Regions from separate parts of the Paenibacillus sp. P36 genome, predicted to be linked through region 3. Evidence: riboswitches for the same ligand, from Rfam matches in the RefSeq annotation. Region 3 holds a riboswitch; each other region holds the start of a gene.
What was found. A riboswitch is a leader RNA that binds a small molecule or an ion and turns the genes downstream of it on or off. The one in region 3 is predicted to bind cyclic di-GMP.

Region 1 (4,187 bases), 730 kb from region 3:
GAGTGGCATTTGTCGGGAACGCCGACCACACGATTGGCGAGCAAACAGTTGTTATTGACGCTGCCGGGAAATACATAGCTCCAGGATTCCTAGACGGTCATATGCATGTTGAAAGCACGATGCTTTCTGTTACGGAGTTTGCCAAAGCGGCTCTACCCAAAGGAACAACGGTAATCTTCATGGACCCTCATGAGATTGCCAATGTGTTCGGTTCCGAAGGAGTAAAGCTGATGCATGAAGAGGGGCAGCAGCTGCCGCTCAAAGTGTTCACGACGTTTCCATCTTGCGTGCCTGCGACAACAGACTTGGAAGATGCGGGTGCCAGCTTGGAAGTGAAGGATATTGAAGAAGGATTGCAGTGGGAAAATGTAGTCGGACTTGGTGAAGTGATGAACTTCCCTGGTGTCGTCTACGGGGATCCGAAAATGTGCGGAGAAATTGAAGCGACGATTAACAGCGGCAAAGCCGTCACAGGGCATTTTCCAAGCGAAGATGACCGTATGCTGCAAGCTTATATCGCGTCCGGCGTGACCTCCGATCACGAAACCGTAACACGCGAGCAAGGGCTGCACAAAGTCCGCATGGGCATGCATTTGATGATTCGCGAAGGCTCCGCTTGGCATGATGTCAAAGAGGTCATCAAGGTGGTTACCGAAGATAAAGTGAACACCTCTAACATTTCCCTCGTCACGGATGACGTCAGTCCGCAAACGCTAGTGGAAAAAGGACATCTCAACCATGTGGTGCGCCGTGCGATTGAAGAGGGCGTCGATCCTGTTACCGCGATTCAAATGGTGACCATTAATGTGGCGCGCTATTTTAACCTGGAGAAGGATCTAGGCAGCATTACGCCAGGAAAATGCGCAGACATTTTATTGCTCGATGATTTGCAAAAGGTTGAGCCTGTCACTGTCATGACGGACGGGAACATTATCTTTGACCAGGGCCAAATTGTTGCAGATTTCCCTACGTATGTGTATCCGTCGCATATTCGCAGCTCCATGAATGTGAAGCGGGAGCTGACGGCGCAGGACTTTCAGCTTGCTAGCCGCGGTAACGATGAGCGAACAAGCGTCAATGTCATTCAGGTGATTGAAAATAGTGCAAGAACAGCGAAAATGACAGCCACGTTAAGCGTCGAGGATGGCATTATTCAACCGGATATCCAGCAGGACGTTGTCCGTCTGGCTTGTATTGAGCGGCACCGCGGCACAGGCGAAATTTCGCTTGGTTTCACGAGCGGATTTCAATTGAAATCCGGCGCTGTAGCGTCTACTGTGGCGCATGACAGCCATAATTTGATTGTTATGGGCATTGATGAGCAGGATATGGCTCTCGCTGCAAATGAGCTTGTGAAATTGGGAGGCGGCACCATCGTCGTAGAGAACGGCCGCGTGCTGGCTCAAGTGCCGTTAACGATAGCAGGCCTTATGTCCGATAAATCTCTGCTTGAAGTCGTTGACGAAGTTGCCCAGCTTGAAGGAGCATGGAAACAAATTGGCTGTCCGTTAAACGCACCGTTTATGACTTTTTCATTGATAGCTCTGCCGGTTATCCCTGAAATTCGGATTTCAAACCGTGGAATAGTCGACGTAACTCAGTTTAAGCTCATTGACGTGGAACTGGTTTAGGTTATTGAAAGGTACCCCTTAGGGTGCCTTTTCTTATTTGGGGGAGGGAACTACAGGCCGCTATTCCCCAGAAAAGGGGCGATTCCCACTTGCAGGGGGAACTACGGTCCGCTATTTTACCGATTTCACCCCGGAAAACCTGCTATGATGGCAGAATAAGACCCTGTAGTTCCGCTCGGAGGGGAATCAGGTCGTTTTCCTTGCAATAGTGGCCTCGAGTTCCTCTAACGAATTTTCCTGTCGATAAGTATGAAGTTTTGTCAAAAGTACATCTTTCGGTCTGTTGACATTTTATAAACCTTATCATATTTTAATCTGTTTCGACACGATACAACATTTATTGCTATGTACATATTAAAATTTATCGCTCTATAATAAGTATCAGATTTAAGACAAACAGCATGTACGAATGACTGACTAATTGATAAAGGCAAATCATTGGAAACAATGAGACGCAAAGCCATGGCCTAACACATACATTTTTGTATGATATGGTTGACAGGTTACCGGGTAGGAAGGATCAAGATCATCCTTTATTCGGGGTGGTCTTTTTTGTTCGTCAAAACATCATCCAAGGAGGCAATTTGCTTGAAAGAGAAAAACCGTGTTATGCAACTAATTGTCATCGGGACACTCGTCCTAAGTTTGTTGGTCCATGCACTAAACCACATTGCTCATCACTCGCTCATGGAACACGTAGTCATGCATTCAGCGTTCTCACACGGTTTTTTAAATCAAATGTTTTTCTGGACACCGATTGGGCTTGTTATCATCGGAGCCGTGCTGTCCCGCCTCCAAGCTGAACATCCTTGGATCCCGTTTGTTCATATGTTGTCGTTAACGTTGTGCTCGATGTCGATTATTGCCGGGGGCAATGGCATGGTGGAGTATCATTTTTCCATCTTCATGGTGTTAGCTATCTTGATGTACTATAACAATATTACCTTGCTGCTCAGCAGTACGGTTCTTTTTGCCGCCCAGCATCTGCTCGGGTTCTTCTTTTTTCCTGAACTGGTCTACGGTTCCGAAGTGTATGCGTTTACAATGGTGGCGATACATTTGATTTTCGTCATCCTGTTCATCGGCGCAGTGCTGTATCAAATCATCTCCAACCGGCATGCAACGCAGCGCTTCGAGAAGGAACAAAATCAAAAGCTGCAGCAAACCGTAAGGTCAATTATTGAGAGTCTCGCCCATACTTCTCAAGAGGTACAACTGAACTCCAGCGGTCTGAGCGCTCAGTCCAATGAACTCAATCGCTTGACGATGGAAGTTGTTCAAACGATGCATCAGGTGGAGCAGGCTGCCAACGATCAAGAAAACAGCGTAGAAGTTAGCCGGAAGGCAATAGGCGAAATGCTCACGGATATTTGCCATATTGCTGAGAATTCCGCCAGTGCGTCAGAGCTATCCAGTCAAGCGGCCCATGAAGCTGAAAAGGGAAATCAATCCATTCAGCTGGCTGTTCAGCAGATGCAATCCATGAATCACGCCATTCATACAACCGCCGAGAAAGTGAAATTACTTGGAGAACGATCGCAAGAGATTAATCAAATCGTCAATTTGATAACCGATGTTGCTTCACGTACGAATTTGCTAGCTCTTAATGCTGCTATCGAAGCAGCGCGTGCAGGTGAGCATGGGAAAGGGTTTACGGTTGTGTCAACAGAAGTCCGCAAATTAGCCGAGCAAACGAGCGAGTCCGCTAAACAAATTGCAGAGCTGATTGAAGATATACAAATGAACAATCAATCCTCCATGCATGCGATGGATCAAGTCATTGGTACCTTTGCTCAAGGAAATGAGGCCGTTGTTTCTGCGGGACAAGCTTTTGGACGCATCCTGGGATCCATCCATTCTGTAGCTACGCAAATGCGCACGATCAGCGGTACATCGCAACAGATGTCGGCAAGTACACAGCAATTCAGTGCTACTATGGAGGAAATTTCATTATTATCCAGCCAACTAACCGACAATGTGAAATCAGTCAGCAAACGAACGGATCAACAGGACTTACTGATTAATAAAGCGTCAGATTTAGCCGACAAACTGGAAGAACATAGCCATACACTCAATGACATCATGAGGAAGACTAAGCTTACCTTTTCTCTCCAGTAACTTCCAACAGTAATGAAGAAATGAGGATCACATATGCATCACCCGATAACAGAAAGTTATAATTTCGTCCTAGTTCTCTTGTCATTCACCATCGCCTTGCTTGCCTCTTTTACAGCCCTTAATTTGGCGCGTAAAGTATCGTCCTCGGAGGGGTGGTATCAGAAAAGCTGGATGATTTGCAGTGCCATTGTCATGGGGGTAGGCATCTGGTCCATGCATTTTATCGCCATGCTGGCTTGTGTATTGCCGGCAGGAGTGACTTATGACCTCTCCATCGTCAGCATTTCCATTATCGTAGCGGTCAGTGGCGCGCTCGTCGGGCTTTTTGTCGCGTTCCAGAAGAACTTCACTAAGACGAAGCTCATCATTGGCGGAACGACGATGGGATTTGCCATTAGCGGCATGCATTATATCGGGATGTCTGCCCTGCAGCATATA
Region 2 (4,187 bases), 2.7 Mb from region 3:
ACCGAATATGAGCAGTATCCTCAGCTCGAACCGATGCTTCCAGAACCACTTTGCCGGCAATATTAAGTCCAAATTTCCCCGTGTACAGTTGAGTGCCCGAAGTGCCAGACACCAGTTTCAAGCTAAGATCACTTCTGCCGTAGACGGCTTCCCCAACCGTGTAGTCCGTACCTGCTTTCGCATTATACAACCCCCAGTTGCCACCTACTTCTGCTGCTGGCCCCGTCGTCGATGGCGTTGTAGGGTAACTATTAAAACTCGCCGCCACATAGGTGGTCACTGCAGCCTGTGCCGCACTCGGTCCCGCCATGCCGTAGGGCAGCAGCAGATTGCCTGCCATCGCAGCGATGAGGACGCATACTTGCATCCTTTTACTCATGGACATCTCCCCTTCATGATTTGATGCTTACACGTTCATTATAAGAGGAGGTTCCGCCTTGCAATATTTCCATTTCATCCAACCGGCTTAACAAATTATTTCTACCATGTACAAAATGTCCATTTGGATTTACAAATACTTACCGCGCATAGAAAACTGCCTGATGAAAAAGCCAGTCTTCCCTATCATCTTCTCCGCACTTTATCAATGCTTAAACATTCGAGCTCCCGGTGGCTTCGATTACGTTCGATTTTATATACTCCCCGTATCCAGCCCGTCTTTATATTCTACAATTTTGTTCTTACCGGTCCGTTTAGCAGAGTACATGCTTAGATCAGCTTGCTCGAGCAGCTTCTCTGGGGTTAAACCATATCGATATATGCTGAATCCTATGCTTAAGGTGACATTACTCTCTCTTTCTACTCTAGAACGGAAGTTCTCTGCCCACTCTTCAATACGCGAGATAGTATCTTTATCATCAATAACAGCAATCAGTTCTTCACCTCCATAGCGTCCTGGAAAACCAATATCATCCGTCTCTTCTTGCAAAATTTCAGCGACGGTCTTTAAAGCAGCATCCCCAGCATGATGGCCAAGGGTATCATTGAGCTCCTTGAAATTATCAATATCTGTGAATACGATTGCACATTCCCCTTTTTCTACACATTGCTTAATTCTAGTGCTGATAGCTTTACGATTGTACAGTCCAGTTAGCCCATCTAATAATGAGGAGTTCACAACACTCTGAAACATAGTTATGAAACGTTCAATTAATATTAAGAGCAGGATAAAATAGTAAATAACCGGTAGAATATCGAATATAATCAGGATCCATTTTTCTGTTTGCCATAGGTCTGTTTCAGCGTTTCCCACAACAATACATAAATAGATTATTAATGATACCCGATGTTTAATTGTTTCACCTATATAAGGGCTAATAAGTAACCAGGAGATACAAACAGCGGCAAATTCAATTATGGAGAGTGATAACTCAGCTTTAAGAGAACTTGTTAGGAAGAGTAAAAGTGGGATGAAAATCGCAGCAGCGAGGTAGTAAATTATGCTTCGTTTTATCTTTTTAAAGTATGACGCGTATATTCCAATATTTAAATTCATGAACATGATGGCACTAGCAATGTGCAGTAGCGATCTGGATCCTAACGAGGTAATTTTAAGCACTTCATATCCCATTGATAATATCAGGCCGAATGTTAGGATCAAATATACTTGTTTTCTCCTTAGTAGATATAGTCTTAAAACCATAACGAGCATTACTATTAGCAAGACACTACAAATTGTATTTGTGTAGAGTTGAAACGTTATTTGCACTCATATACATCTCCTTATTCATGCTTAGACCCATGGCTTTGTGTCTCCACCTTTCGATGGATTTGCCTTTGTTCATTATTGCTTGTTAGTTGAACCTGAGATCATCGTTGTAAATAAAATGGCTCAGATTTATTCTCTTCGTTTTTAAAAATATTGACGAGAAGCAGGACTAAAGAGTCTCTATAAACAAGTGCTTGAAGCTCACGAATGGAATGTGTTCTGGTTTTAAACTTAATATTAGCAATATGATTTTTCAGAGTTTTTTCGGCAATATGGAGTTGTTCACTTAGCTCTCTATTGTTGCCTCCACAAACTGTCAGCAGGCGTAATACCTCATTCTCCCTCCGAGTGAGACAAAAACGCTCCTTAAACGTATTGAAGTACGCATTAAACACGGGGGACTCCACAATCAATCGGTTTAATATCATCGCTAGATTCATTCTCCTTATACTAGTAAGCGTTGGAAGAGAGACTTCTGGTCTTGTAGATCCTTTTTAAACTTAAGAAGAAAATTGTTCTTGTAACGTTTTGGAAAGATCCTTCAAACGGAGTAACTCTCTATTAATGTGGTGAGATGCATTCGATTGAGTTTCTGTAGTGCTGTAAAGCTCTTGTACGGAAGCCACGCTTTCTTCGGTAACCGCTGATATGTTAGTCATTTCATTAGAAATCACTTGTGACCGTAGTTCAATATGTTTCACAGATTCATTAAGGGCTTCAACAATATCAATCATCTCGGTAATAGCCTCGTTCATTTGCTTCAAACTGGATATCGACGCTTCTGCAAGTTCAACCGTGTAAGTTGTGGCTTGTCTTCCAACTTCAATCTGGGTTAAAGATTCTTCACTTTCCTCTTGAATATTCGTTAGAATTCCCTTTATTTCATATGTGGCCCTATTACTCTGCTCAGCTAATTTCCGGATCTCACTGGCAACGACAGCAAACCCCCTGCCATGCTCCCCAGCTCGTGCCGCTTCTATAGAAGCATTTAAAGCTAAAATGCCCGTTCGGCTAGCTATTTCTTGAATCGTGGTAATAATATCCCCTACTTGGTGAGAAGACTCGTATAAATTTTGCATGGTGTCCGTCGTTTGTTGTATCGCATGGGATACAATTCTAACTTGCTCGAACAAAGGTTCAATATTGTTTTGATTGTTATGCATCGTTGTGGCTGTAGTCGCAGCCGTTGCCTGCAAGTCAGAAAAGGATTGGGAATTCTGCTCAATCATCTGATTAATACTGTGCAGATTAGTCTTCATATTGCTCAGTGATTCACTTTGAATTTCAAGACCTGTAGACACTTCTTTAAAAGTAACCAGCATATCATTATTTGCAACAATGTTATTTTCAGATTTCTCTGAAATGATCACAGACGTTTGCTCTAATACTTGCGAATGTTTTTGTACCGTTTCGAGTAGCGCTTCAGCTTCTTTTTGTTTAATTGCTTTTTCCAATTCTATTGCGTTCATTATTCTTTTCTTGGATAAAACCTGGAGACTTGTTGCACTGGACGTTAAAATCAGAAATATAGCGTGAATAAGAAGCATTAAAAAGGAGTATTCGCTATTCCCAAAGATCAATTTAGGCACTAAGAAAAATCCAAAAATATGCTGCACGGCGAAAATGCCTGTCATAAGAGCAATTAGCTTAATATCTTCGTAATAAGCTACTATAGCAACCACCATAAATATAGAAAAATGCATCTCTATCCCCCCTCCTCCACCAGAAATAATAGAGATACTAGAAAAGGTAAGAACTAATGTATTAAGCATTGGTATCATGGGTTGATCAGTTTGCTTTCGATAAAGAAAATAAGCTGCCCCCAAGAAAGCCGCGGGAATAATGAACAAAATGTTCAGCGCAAGTGAATAGTGTTGGCCGCTATCATGACCGGTTGCCATATTCTCCATCAACATCATGTGTCCCATGTTTTCCATGAAATTAAATTTTCTATACAATAAATGGATGATAAAGCTGAGTGCTATGGTGCCCAAAGATATCTGTAACATGAACCTGTTTTTCTGTCCTATCATTTCTAAAATCCTCCTATTTTAACGATATTATCCAACCTGATTTAGTTGTTTTCAATCTCGTTTTGCTCCTTGTGTTGGGCGCTGCTCCCGAATATAGGGTTCATCCATATACACATTCGACTTTTCCATATATAATATGGATAATTCTTCAAGCTGCTGAATAAGCTGTTTACATTCAAGAATAATGTCAAGCAAGGACTCAGTCGAGCCATTTTGATCAGACATAGTTATCTCCTGTTCTTCTAAGTTTTGTGGGAACGTTCCCTTAACGTTTTCTCCAGTATTATGAACATTATATTATTAAAATGAGTATGATCAATCTAGAGATTGTTAACACTGTGTATAGTTTTATTTAACCACGTGAGATAAGGTGCCTCCATGAATTCAGAACAGATCCGCTATATTCTACAAGTAGCCACAGAAAAATCAATACGAAAAGCAGCAGA
Region 3 (4,187 bases):
CAATTGTTGCAAACCTTCCCATGCGCTTTGGTTAAAAGATTTATCATTTACGCCACCAATGTCTGTGACCATGCCGATTTTGAAATCTTTACCGCTGTTGTTGCTTGGTGCTGCGGATGCTGCGCTACTTGCTGCTGGTGAAGCGGAAGCGGCCGGTTTGGTTTCTTCTTTTTTGGCACCGCAACCTGTCAAAGCAACTGCGGACACAGTGACAGCCATTAGCGCTGTTGTGAATACTTTTTTCATCATCTTTACCCCCAAAAATAAATTTAAAATTGTACCTTAAATCCCACATTCTAGGTTGACCAGAATCAGTTAAAATATGTATGTCTGATCATAGACCGAGTGTATCACTTCGGTACTTCAGTGAAAAGCAATCCTACGGCAAATGATCATAATTCGTGATGTTAACCAAGTTGACATGGTCTTTTTGTGTAGCCCCACAATATAGGTTTTAAGCCCCAATTATTTATTATACTACCGCCGGTCAATAAAATCTAGATGACCAATTTTAATTTTTTTTGGTCATCAATGTGAGGAATTGTCCCGAGGATAGCGGACTGCTGAACAGTTTTCCTTGCACCTCCGTACATTGCAGAAATTTCAAGTATTCGAATTGCTCTTCCGTTTCGACACCTTTCGCAATTAACTTCAATCCTAATCGGTGGGCCATCCGAACGATAGCAGCTGCAAGCAGTTGATTCTCGTCATCATCGACTAGGTCTCTGATCAGCGTGCTGTCCAGCTTCACACTATCCAGCGGCATACCCTCCAGCCCGCTTCGTGTAAAAAGCCCCGTACACAAGTCATCCATGGCAATGCGTACGCCTAGCCTTTTCAGCATCGTCAGCTTCTTGCTAGCTTCCTGCACGTTGGAAGACGTGATGCTTTCCGTAAGGTCCAGCTCGACCAACCTGGGATCGATACCTGTTTCTTGCAGTACATCAGCTATATGTGCAATAAAATGATCATCTTTGAACTGCGAAGATTTAATGGTGAACGTCATTCTGAGCGGTTCTTGCCCAGCGTTCTGCCAGTCCCTCATCTGCCGGCATGCAGCCTGAAACGCCCACTTGCCAATAGGGACCATGAATCCCAGTTCATCGGCTGCCTTCCGCCAATCCATGAGCTTGCTCAGCTGCTTGGACCCCTTCTCCCAGTGGAGGCTGACCTCCGTACCGATGAGCTTACGGCCTGCGATTTCATATTGCGGCTGATACCGTAATTCGAACTGTTCCTGCTCCAGAGCCAAGCGCAGCTCATTCTCCATGTGAGCTTTACTCTTCACCATCGTATCAATATCTGAGGCATAAAATTGGAAGCGGTTATTCTCATGGTTTTTGGCCTCGTACATCGCTTCATCCGCACGCTGAAGAAGCTGTTCGGGCTTAGTCCCATCGAGCGGATATAACGCAATCCCCATACTAGCGGTTATCGTAACGGTTTTTCCATCCAGGATAAAAGGTTCATCCAGCACATTTTGAATGCGTATAGCCACTGCTCTGACGTCTTCCGGCTTGGTAAAAGATTCAAGCAAAATAATAAACTCGTCGCCGCCCTGCCGATACACCGTATCAGAACCACGCAGACAACCTAACAATCTCTCCGCAGCCAAACGAATGAGCTGATCGCCAGAGGCATGGCCGTAAGAATCATTAATCTCTTTGAATCTGTCCATGTCGAGAAATACAACTGCCGCAAGCTGGTCATAACGCTGAGCATGAAGAAGCACACGCTTTAAGCGATCCTCGAACAGCCGTCGATTTGGCAAGCCCGTTAATGTATCATGGTAGGCCAAGTAAGCCAGCTGCTTACTCTTTTCCTCCTGTTCGATGCTGTTAAGCCGCAAGTAACGGATGCGAATGGCAAAAAAGAAGCAAATGAGTGCTTGAATGAGGACGAACAAGATCATCTTCGGGGTAAATGTAAAAGAAGCAGCAGCAAGTAGATTAGCCGTCAGCAGAAAGAAACCAAGGATGCCCACATAGCGCAGCTCCTGATCTTTCATCTGTTGAATCCACTTTATAAAAAGGCTTCTCATTCGTGGGGAACCTCCATTCCGGTCATCAAAAAAGGCTATTCCATTTGGAATAGCCGTAGGCGTACCTGTATCGGTAAACTGCTCCTCTCGGCAGCCCAGCCGTCATCGTTGCGGCGGCAACCTAAGACCCGGAGCTTTGCGTCCTTACCTTTCGGCAAGTTTGCCTTTTACAATATTCAGGTAAACAAAGAAAAAGCAGGACTATTTAACTATATCATAATTTTTTCTACTCTGCCTATTTTTAGTTAAATTAGCAAATTGAAAAGTTTAGGATCTTTATTGATCTCGATGTAATCATAGTCCTTGCGGGACAAACGCTCAATAAGGCCCTCATAATCATCTTTATTTTTCAACTCGATGCCGACTAGTGCTGGAGCATCATCCCGATTATTCTTTTTCGTATACTCAAATCGGGTAATATCGTCGGTCGGCCCCAAAACTTCCTCCAGGAATTCACGCAAAGCGCCTGCACGCTGAGGAAAATTAAGAATGAAATAGTGTTTCAAGCCCTCGTACACTAGCGATCTTTCTTTGATTTGCTGCATCCGGTCTATGTCATTATTACCACCGCTGATGATGCAAACTACGTTTTTGCCGCGAATTTGATCTCGGTAAGCATCAAGCGCCGCAACAGGCAGAGCCCCTGCAGGCTCGATCACGATGGCGTTGTTGTTGTAAAGCTCCAGGATCGTCGTGCATTCCTTGCCTGAAGGAATAACAACGATATCGTCCAGCTTTTCTTTGCAAATATCAAAGGTAAGCTCGCCTACCTGCTTCACAGCTGCACCGTCTACAAATTTCTCAATCGTAGACAAGGTTACGACTTTGCCTTGCTTGAGCGACTCCTGCATACTTGCAGCGCCCTCTGGCTCAACGCCAATAATCTTGGTACGCGGAGAAACGCTGTCCACATAAGTCGCCACACCGGCTACAAGACCGCCGCCGCCGATAGTTGCAAAGATAAAGTCCGGCGTATCGGACATCTGATTCATGATTTCCAGACCGACAGTCCCTTGTCCCGCGATCGTACGAATATCATCGAAGGGGTGAATAAACACCTTGTTCTCTTTGGCGCAGTAGGCCTTGGCGTGATTGGAGGAATCATCGAAAGAATCCCCTGTCAGAATGACTTCTACAAAAGAGCCGCCAAATAATTTCACCTGCGAAATTTTTTGCCTAGGCGTCGTCGTTGGCATGAAGATTTTCCCTTCAATCCCTAACTGCTTACAGGAGTAAGCAACGCCTTGCGCGTGATTGCCGGCGCTTGCGCACACGACTCCCGCTTCGCGTTCTTCCGGCGTCAAGCTTTGGATCACATTGTACGCTCCGCGAATTTTAAAAGAACGAACGACCTGCATATCTTCACGTTTCAAATAAACGTTACATTCATACAAGTTAGAGAGCAGCTCATTGCGTTGCAGAGGCGATGGTTCGATCACCTTGCTGAGCACATGATTGGCCCTAATAATTTCTTCCAAACCTACTTTTCCGGAAACAACCATTTTCTCTTACTTCCTTTCTCTCCAATATGCGTAATAAATTTTAAAGATTATTGTAGCATACTGAGGAGCGCCTGTAAGAAAATATTATTGGAACATTTTATGAATGCTAATGTTTCACTCCAAAATATGGCGGGTATTAACTAGCAAGATACTTATAAGGGAGTGATTGCTATGTCGACACAGCCACGTAATATTGACATTGAAGAACGCCATGTGGAGAAAAAATCGGATTCCAGCTTAGTAGCCTCCACCTTCATCAAGTATGCTGCTTACATTATTATCATCTTCGGAGTTCTATATTTCTTAGTTCATTATGTATTTCCAATGTTTTAGAACATGAATAAGCGCGTGAAGAAAGGGCTATCTTGCGGGTCTATGACCTGTAAGATAGCCTTTTTTCAGTGTACACGTTAATGGCCACGCGAATCTCGCATCATTGGGGAACTGAGGTGACACGAGATTCATATGCCTTTCATCCGTCTTCTTGCCCGCTTCCTAGTAGTAATAACGTGGCTGGTCCTGCAGTTCCGCCCGTTTCTGCAAGAAGCGGTAAAACGCGCTTGCTGCTTGAGCCCTTGACACTTCTTGTTGCGGCGCAAACTTGCCGTCGTTGAGGGACATAATGTTAAGCCCTACCACAATCG
Region 4 (4,187 bases), 310 kb from region 3:
TATACATACGGTAAAGATCGCCCGCGAACAGCGCTGCTTCATCGCCGCCTGCTGCTCCACGAATTTCAACGATGACGTTCTTGTCGTCATTCGGGTCTTTTGGCATCATGAGGATTCTGAGTTGTTCTTCCAGATTAGCCGATTGCTCGCTAAGCTCTTCGATCTCCATTTTCACCATTTCACGCATTTCATCATCCAGCTTCTCGTTCTGCATCGCTTTCGCGTCTGCCAGCTGCTCGCTCACGCTCTTATATTCATTATAAGCATCGTAGGCTTCCTGAAGATCGGATTGTTCCTTCGAATACTCTCTAAGCTTCTTCGTGTCACTCGTCACATCCGGGTCACATAGCAGCTCACTTAATTTATCATAGCGGTCCACAATGGACTGAAGTCGATCCAACATAACGGATCACTCCTTTCTTTATTTTTTATTCATTAAACATTAAATCGGAAATGCATAACGTCCCCGTCATTCACTACGTACTCTTTACCTTCCAGACGCACTTGCCCTTTTTCCTTCGCGCCGTTCATGGAACCCGCCGTTACCAAATCCGTATAAGACACAACCTCGGCACGAATAAATCCACGCTCGAAATCGGTATGAATTACGCCAGCCGCTTGAGGAGCTTTCGTTCCTTTGCGGATCGTCCAAGCTCTTACTTCCTGCACCCCAGCTGTAAAATACGTATACAAGCCAAGTTTGCGATAAGCTGCTTTAATCAATCTATTCAAGCCGGACTCTTGAAGTCCCAACTCTTCGAGAAACATTGCTTTTTCTTCTTCTTCGAGCTCAGCAATCTCGGATTCCACCTTCGCGCTGATCGAAACAACTTCGTTGTTTTCTTTCGCCGCGTATTCCTGAACGATTTTAACAAATGGATTCTCATCCGCTGTTGATACTTCGTCTTCGCTCACATTGGCCGCATAAAGAACCGGCTTCATGGTCAACAAGTGAAGGTCGCGAACAAGCAGCTTCTCATCGTCGCTCAAGTCGATGCTGCGCGCTGGCAGATCGTTATAAAGAGCTTCCTTGATGCGTTCCAAACACTCAACCTCAGCAACAACTTTTTTGTCGCCGCCTTTCAGGTTTTTGCGGGAGCGCTCGATCTTTTTCTCAACGGACTCAATGTCAGCCAAAATCAATTCAAGATTAATCGTCTCGATATCGCCAATCGGATCTACTTTACCGGAGACGTGCGTAATATTATCATCCTCAAAACAACGGACAACATGCACAATGGCATCCACTTCACGAATGTGCGCCAAAAATTTATTTCCAAGCCCTTCGCCTTTGCTCGCGCCCTTCACCAAACCCGCAATATCAACGAATTCGAAGGCTGTCGGAACAATGCTCTTAGGGACAATCATCTCTACCAGCTTGTGCAATCTCTCGTCCGGTACTTCAACTACCCCAACATTCGGATCTATCGTACAGAACGGATAGTTTGCAGATTCTGCCCCCGCCTGTGTAATTGCATTAAACAATGTCGATTTTCCTACGTTCGGTAGACCGACGATACCTGCTTTCAAAGCCATCGTAGTTACAACTCCTTAATTTTCGAAAATCATCCTTCTTATTATATAGTACTTGGAACGCAAAAAAAAGCCTGTAGGCTACTGATTAGCTGCAGACTTTTTTTCCAGTGCTTTTTTTGTTTCATTTTCCTGCTTCTGGACGAAGTACGTTTCAATCTGATTTTTTAAAATAAATCCGCGCAGCGCGTTCGTTTTCTCATCCGGGATGCTGACAAAACTAGCACCGTAATAGTAGCCGTCATTCGTTTTTTCTTGCCGAACAATTTCCATTGTACATGGCACCAAAAAGCCCAAAATTAACTCCACTTCCAGTTGAGAGTTCTTTTGAATGACTTTTTCAAGCATAGCATTTTCACTGATCGTAAATCCTAAACCATTAATAGATAGATTTTTGATAGAGAATCGAATCGGTGTATCAAAATGATGTTTGAGCTTCTTGTTTCTATCTTGGAGCGCGAAAAGAAGCCCTTCATTCTTCACATCTACGCGAGGGAATTCCCGCTTTTCCGTGAACTTCCTGCGGTTTTCAGGAGGATTCAGAACAATCAACGAACCCTGCTCCTTGGCCACAACCACCGTATCCATAACAAACAGCCCGGATTTCGTATATACCGTCATTTTACACTTATCTCCCAGCGCAAATACATGATACTCCGGCAGCTCAACTTCAATAATGTCACCTAGTGCATAGGTCAGCACGCCAGTGGCTACGAAATCTTCCTTGCTCAGCATCGCTTTGCTGTCAATCATTACATCAGCGTCGTACCCTTCTTTGCTGCCGTAGAACTTAGCAGATTTTTGTTTGCTAACCACTTTGTTGATCAACCCTCCCCGCGTTCCATATAAAAAAATAGACTGCCCCTGCTTTGGGGACAGCCTATTACCTCAACCTGAAAAAGCATCGATTTTCGGTAACCAGGCTGTCGTAGTTCCATAGGAACCGTAGACCCTCGGCTTTGCGTCCTTACCTTTCGGTAAGTTTGCCATTATCGAACCTTACAAATGAATTGTCATGCTTTGTCGTACAATATCGTGCTATATGGTCTAAAAGACCTACGTTATCTCTCATTATACGGTTGGATTTCCCTATTATCAACTAATTCTCTTGCATACATCTGGTATTTGTTGTATGAATGTTAGAAGAATTAAATATCCACAACTTTTCGAGTTATACACATTGTTATCCACAGGTTGTTAACAACGAATATTTGTTCGATCCTTTGTTCACATGTGGATAAGATTATTTTTAGTGAGGTGTCCCCCTGTGGATGAATATAATGAACATATCCCGTGGATGAAAGCGGCCATAGAGGAAGCCCGTAAAGCCGAAGCCATTCGAGAGGTCCCGATTGGTGCCGTCGTTGTCTATCAAGGGGAAATTATCGGCCGCGGCTACAATCTTCGTGAAACGACGCTGGATCCGCTTGCTCACGCTGAAATGATTGCTATTAAGCAAGCCAGCGAGCATTTGCAAGCGTGGCGCTTGCTTGACTGCAAGCTCTACGTCACGCTGGAGCCTTGCCCGATGTGTGCCGGTGCGATTGTTCAAGCGCGCGTTCCGCAGGTGATCTACGGCACAACCGATCCCAAGGCTGGCTGCGCGGGAACGTTGATGAACTTGCTGCAGGAGGACCGGTTCAATCACCGGGTCGATGTGGTCAGCGGCGTGCTGCAAGAGGAGTGCGCGACGATGCTGACGCAGTTTTTCCGCAAGCTGCGCGGGAAGGAATAGCGCGTTGGCGTTGGCTTTTGGCTTTGGCTTTGGCTTTGGCTTTGGCTTTGGCTTTGGCTTTTGGCTTTGGACTTTGCCGTTGGGGCTGGGCGCTAAGCTGAGTGCGAGCTAGCTTCGCAAGCGGTCGCCTCGCATTGATACGCGAAAGGGAACTGATCCCCTATTCGCCGGATCTTAAGTACTTCAGCGAGGAAGTGGGAACTGTGATCCGCTATTTTAGCATTTCTAGCCGAAATCTTGGCTAACTAGGCGAAATAGAGCCCGGTAGTTCCGTCTGAACCCTGGAAGTGTACGTTTTGGCTTAAAAAGCGCCCGGTAGTTCCCCATCGCACGATGCAGTTAACGAATTTCAACTACAAGTTAAATCTTGCCACTCAAAGGTTGCGCCATATAAGGCTTCGTGCTATCATAATCTTTGCCATGCGCCCGTAGCTCAGCAGGATAGAGCAACAGTTTCCTAAACTGTAGGCCGGATGTTCGAATCATCTCGGGCGCGTATACAACATAACGCCAGTTAACGGTATAAGCCGTTAGCTGGCGTTTTTTTTCAATCCACAGGACAGTTAAATTCTTTTAAAGCTTTGTTCATATTTTCTTTTAATTTATCTACATATCCAGTAAGATCACCAGAATGATTGCTAAGATTTGCGTTGTACTGATTGACTTCATTGTTTATCTGCTCTGTGTAAAGAGCAGCGATCTCGTGACATCTTGGACCTCTAATTGGCGAATTTGACACGGGCAGCGGTGTAGGCGTTGGTTGAGGTTTATTCGGAACAGATACATCCGTTGTATTATCTACACGCTGAGAGTTCCAAGTCTTCATAAAATGGTATTCTGCTAGGTTGTCCTTACTGCTCTTACTAAACTCCTCAGCATTTGATCGTTTGACGGTAACAAAGTTTCTAACCGAGTTATT

Region 1: another riboswitch for cyclic di-GMP. It lies ahead of ACKTT9_RS34000 (methyl-accepting chemotaxis protein); the one in region 3 lies ahead of ACKTT9_RS37195 (putative bifunctional diguanylate cyclase/phosphodiesterase).
Region 2: another riboswitch for cyclic di-GMP. It lies ahead of ACKTT9_RS11070 (GGDEF domain-containing protein); the one in region 3 lies ahead of ACKTT9_RS37195 (putative bifunctional diguanylate cyclase/phosphodiesterase).
Region 4: another riboswitch for cyclic di-GMP. It lies ahead of ACKTT9_RS00175 (PilZ domain-containing protein); the one in region 3 lies ahead of ACKTT9_RS37195 (putative bifunctional diguanylate cyclase/phosphodiesterase).

What each region holds. Positions count from the first base shown of each region.
Region 1 is NZ_AP038372.1:7,736,185-7,740,371, reverse strand. It holds gene ade (adenine deaminase) at 1-1,631, shown strand, start outside; cyclic di-GMP riboswitch class I at 2,051-2,142, shown strand; gene ACKTT9_RS34000 (methyl-accepting chemotaxis protein) at 2,220-3,749, shown strand; gene ACKTT9_RS33995 (EAL domain-containing protein) at 3,783-4,187, shown strand, end outside.
Region 2 is NZ_AP038372.1:2,417,142-2,421,328, reverse strand. It holds gene ACKTT9_RS11075 (polysaccharide lyase family 8 super-sandwich domain-containing protein) at 1-379, opposite strand, end outside; gene ACKTT9_RS11070 (GGDEF domain-containing protein) at 632-1,600, opposite strand; cyclic di-GMP riboswitch class I at 1,695-1,785, opposite strand; gene ACKTT9_RS11065 (response regulator transcription factor) at 1,810-2,148, opposite strand; gene ACKTT9_RS11060 (methyl-accepting chemotaxis protein) at 2,209-3,741, opposite strand; gene ACKTT9_RS11055 (hypothetical protein) at 3,793-3,966, opposite strand; gene ACKTT9_RS11050 (LysR family transcriptional regulator) at 4,120-4,187, shown strand, end outside.
Region 3 is NZ_AP038372.1:8,464,180-8,468,366, forward strand. It holds gene ACKTT9_RS37190 (BMP family protein) at 1-246, opposite strand, end outside; gene ACKTT9_RS37195 (putative bifunctional diguanylate cyclase/phosphodiesterase) at 512-2,041, opposite strand; cyclic di-GMP riboswitch class I at 2,128-2,216, opposite strand; gene ilvA (threonine ammonia-lyase IlvA) at 2,287-3,543, opposite strand; gene ACKTT9_RS37205 (hypothetical protein) at 3,715-3,876, shown strand; gene ACKTT9_RS37210 (S-layer homology domain-containing protein) at 4,039-4,187, opposite strand, start outside.
Region 4 is NZ_AP038372.1:38,792-42,978, reverse strand. It holds gene prfA (peptide chain release factor 1) at 1-403, opposite strand, end outside; gene ychF (redox-regulated ATPase YchF) at 436-1,536, opposite strand; gene ACKTT9_RS00175 (PilZ domain-containing protein) at 1,615-2,349, opposite strand; cyclic di-GMP riboswitch class I at 2,444-2,531, opposite strand; gene tadA (tRNA adenosine(34) deaminase TadA) at 2,786-3,268, shown strand; tRNA gene ACKTT9_RS00165 (tRNA-Arg) at 3,691-3,764, shown strand; gene ACKTT9_RS00160 (stalk domain-containing protein) at 3,816-4,187, opposite strand, start outside.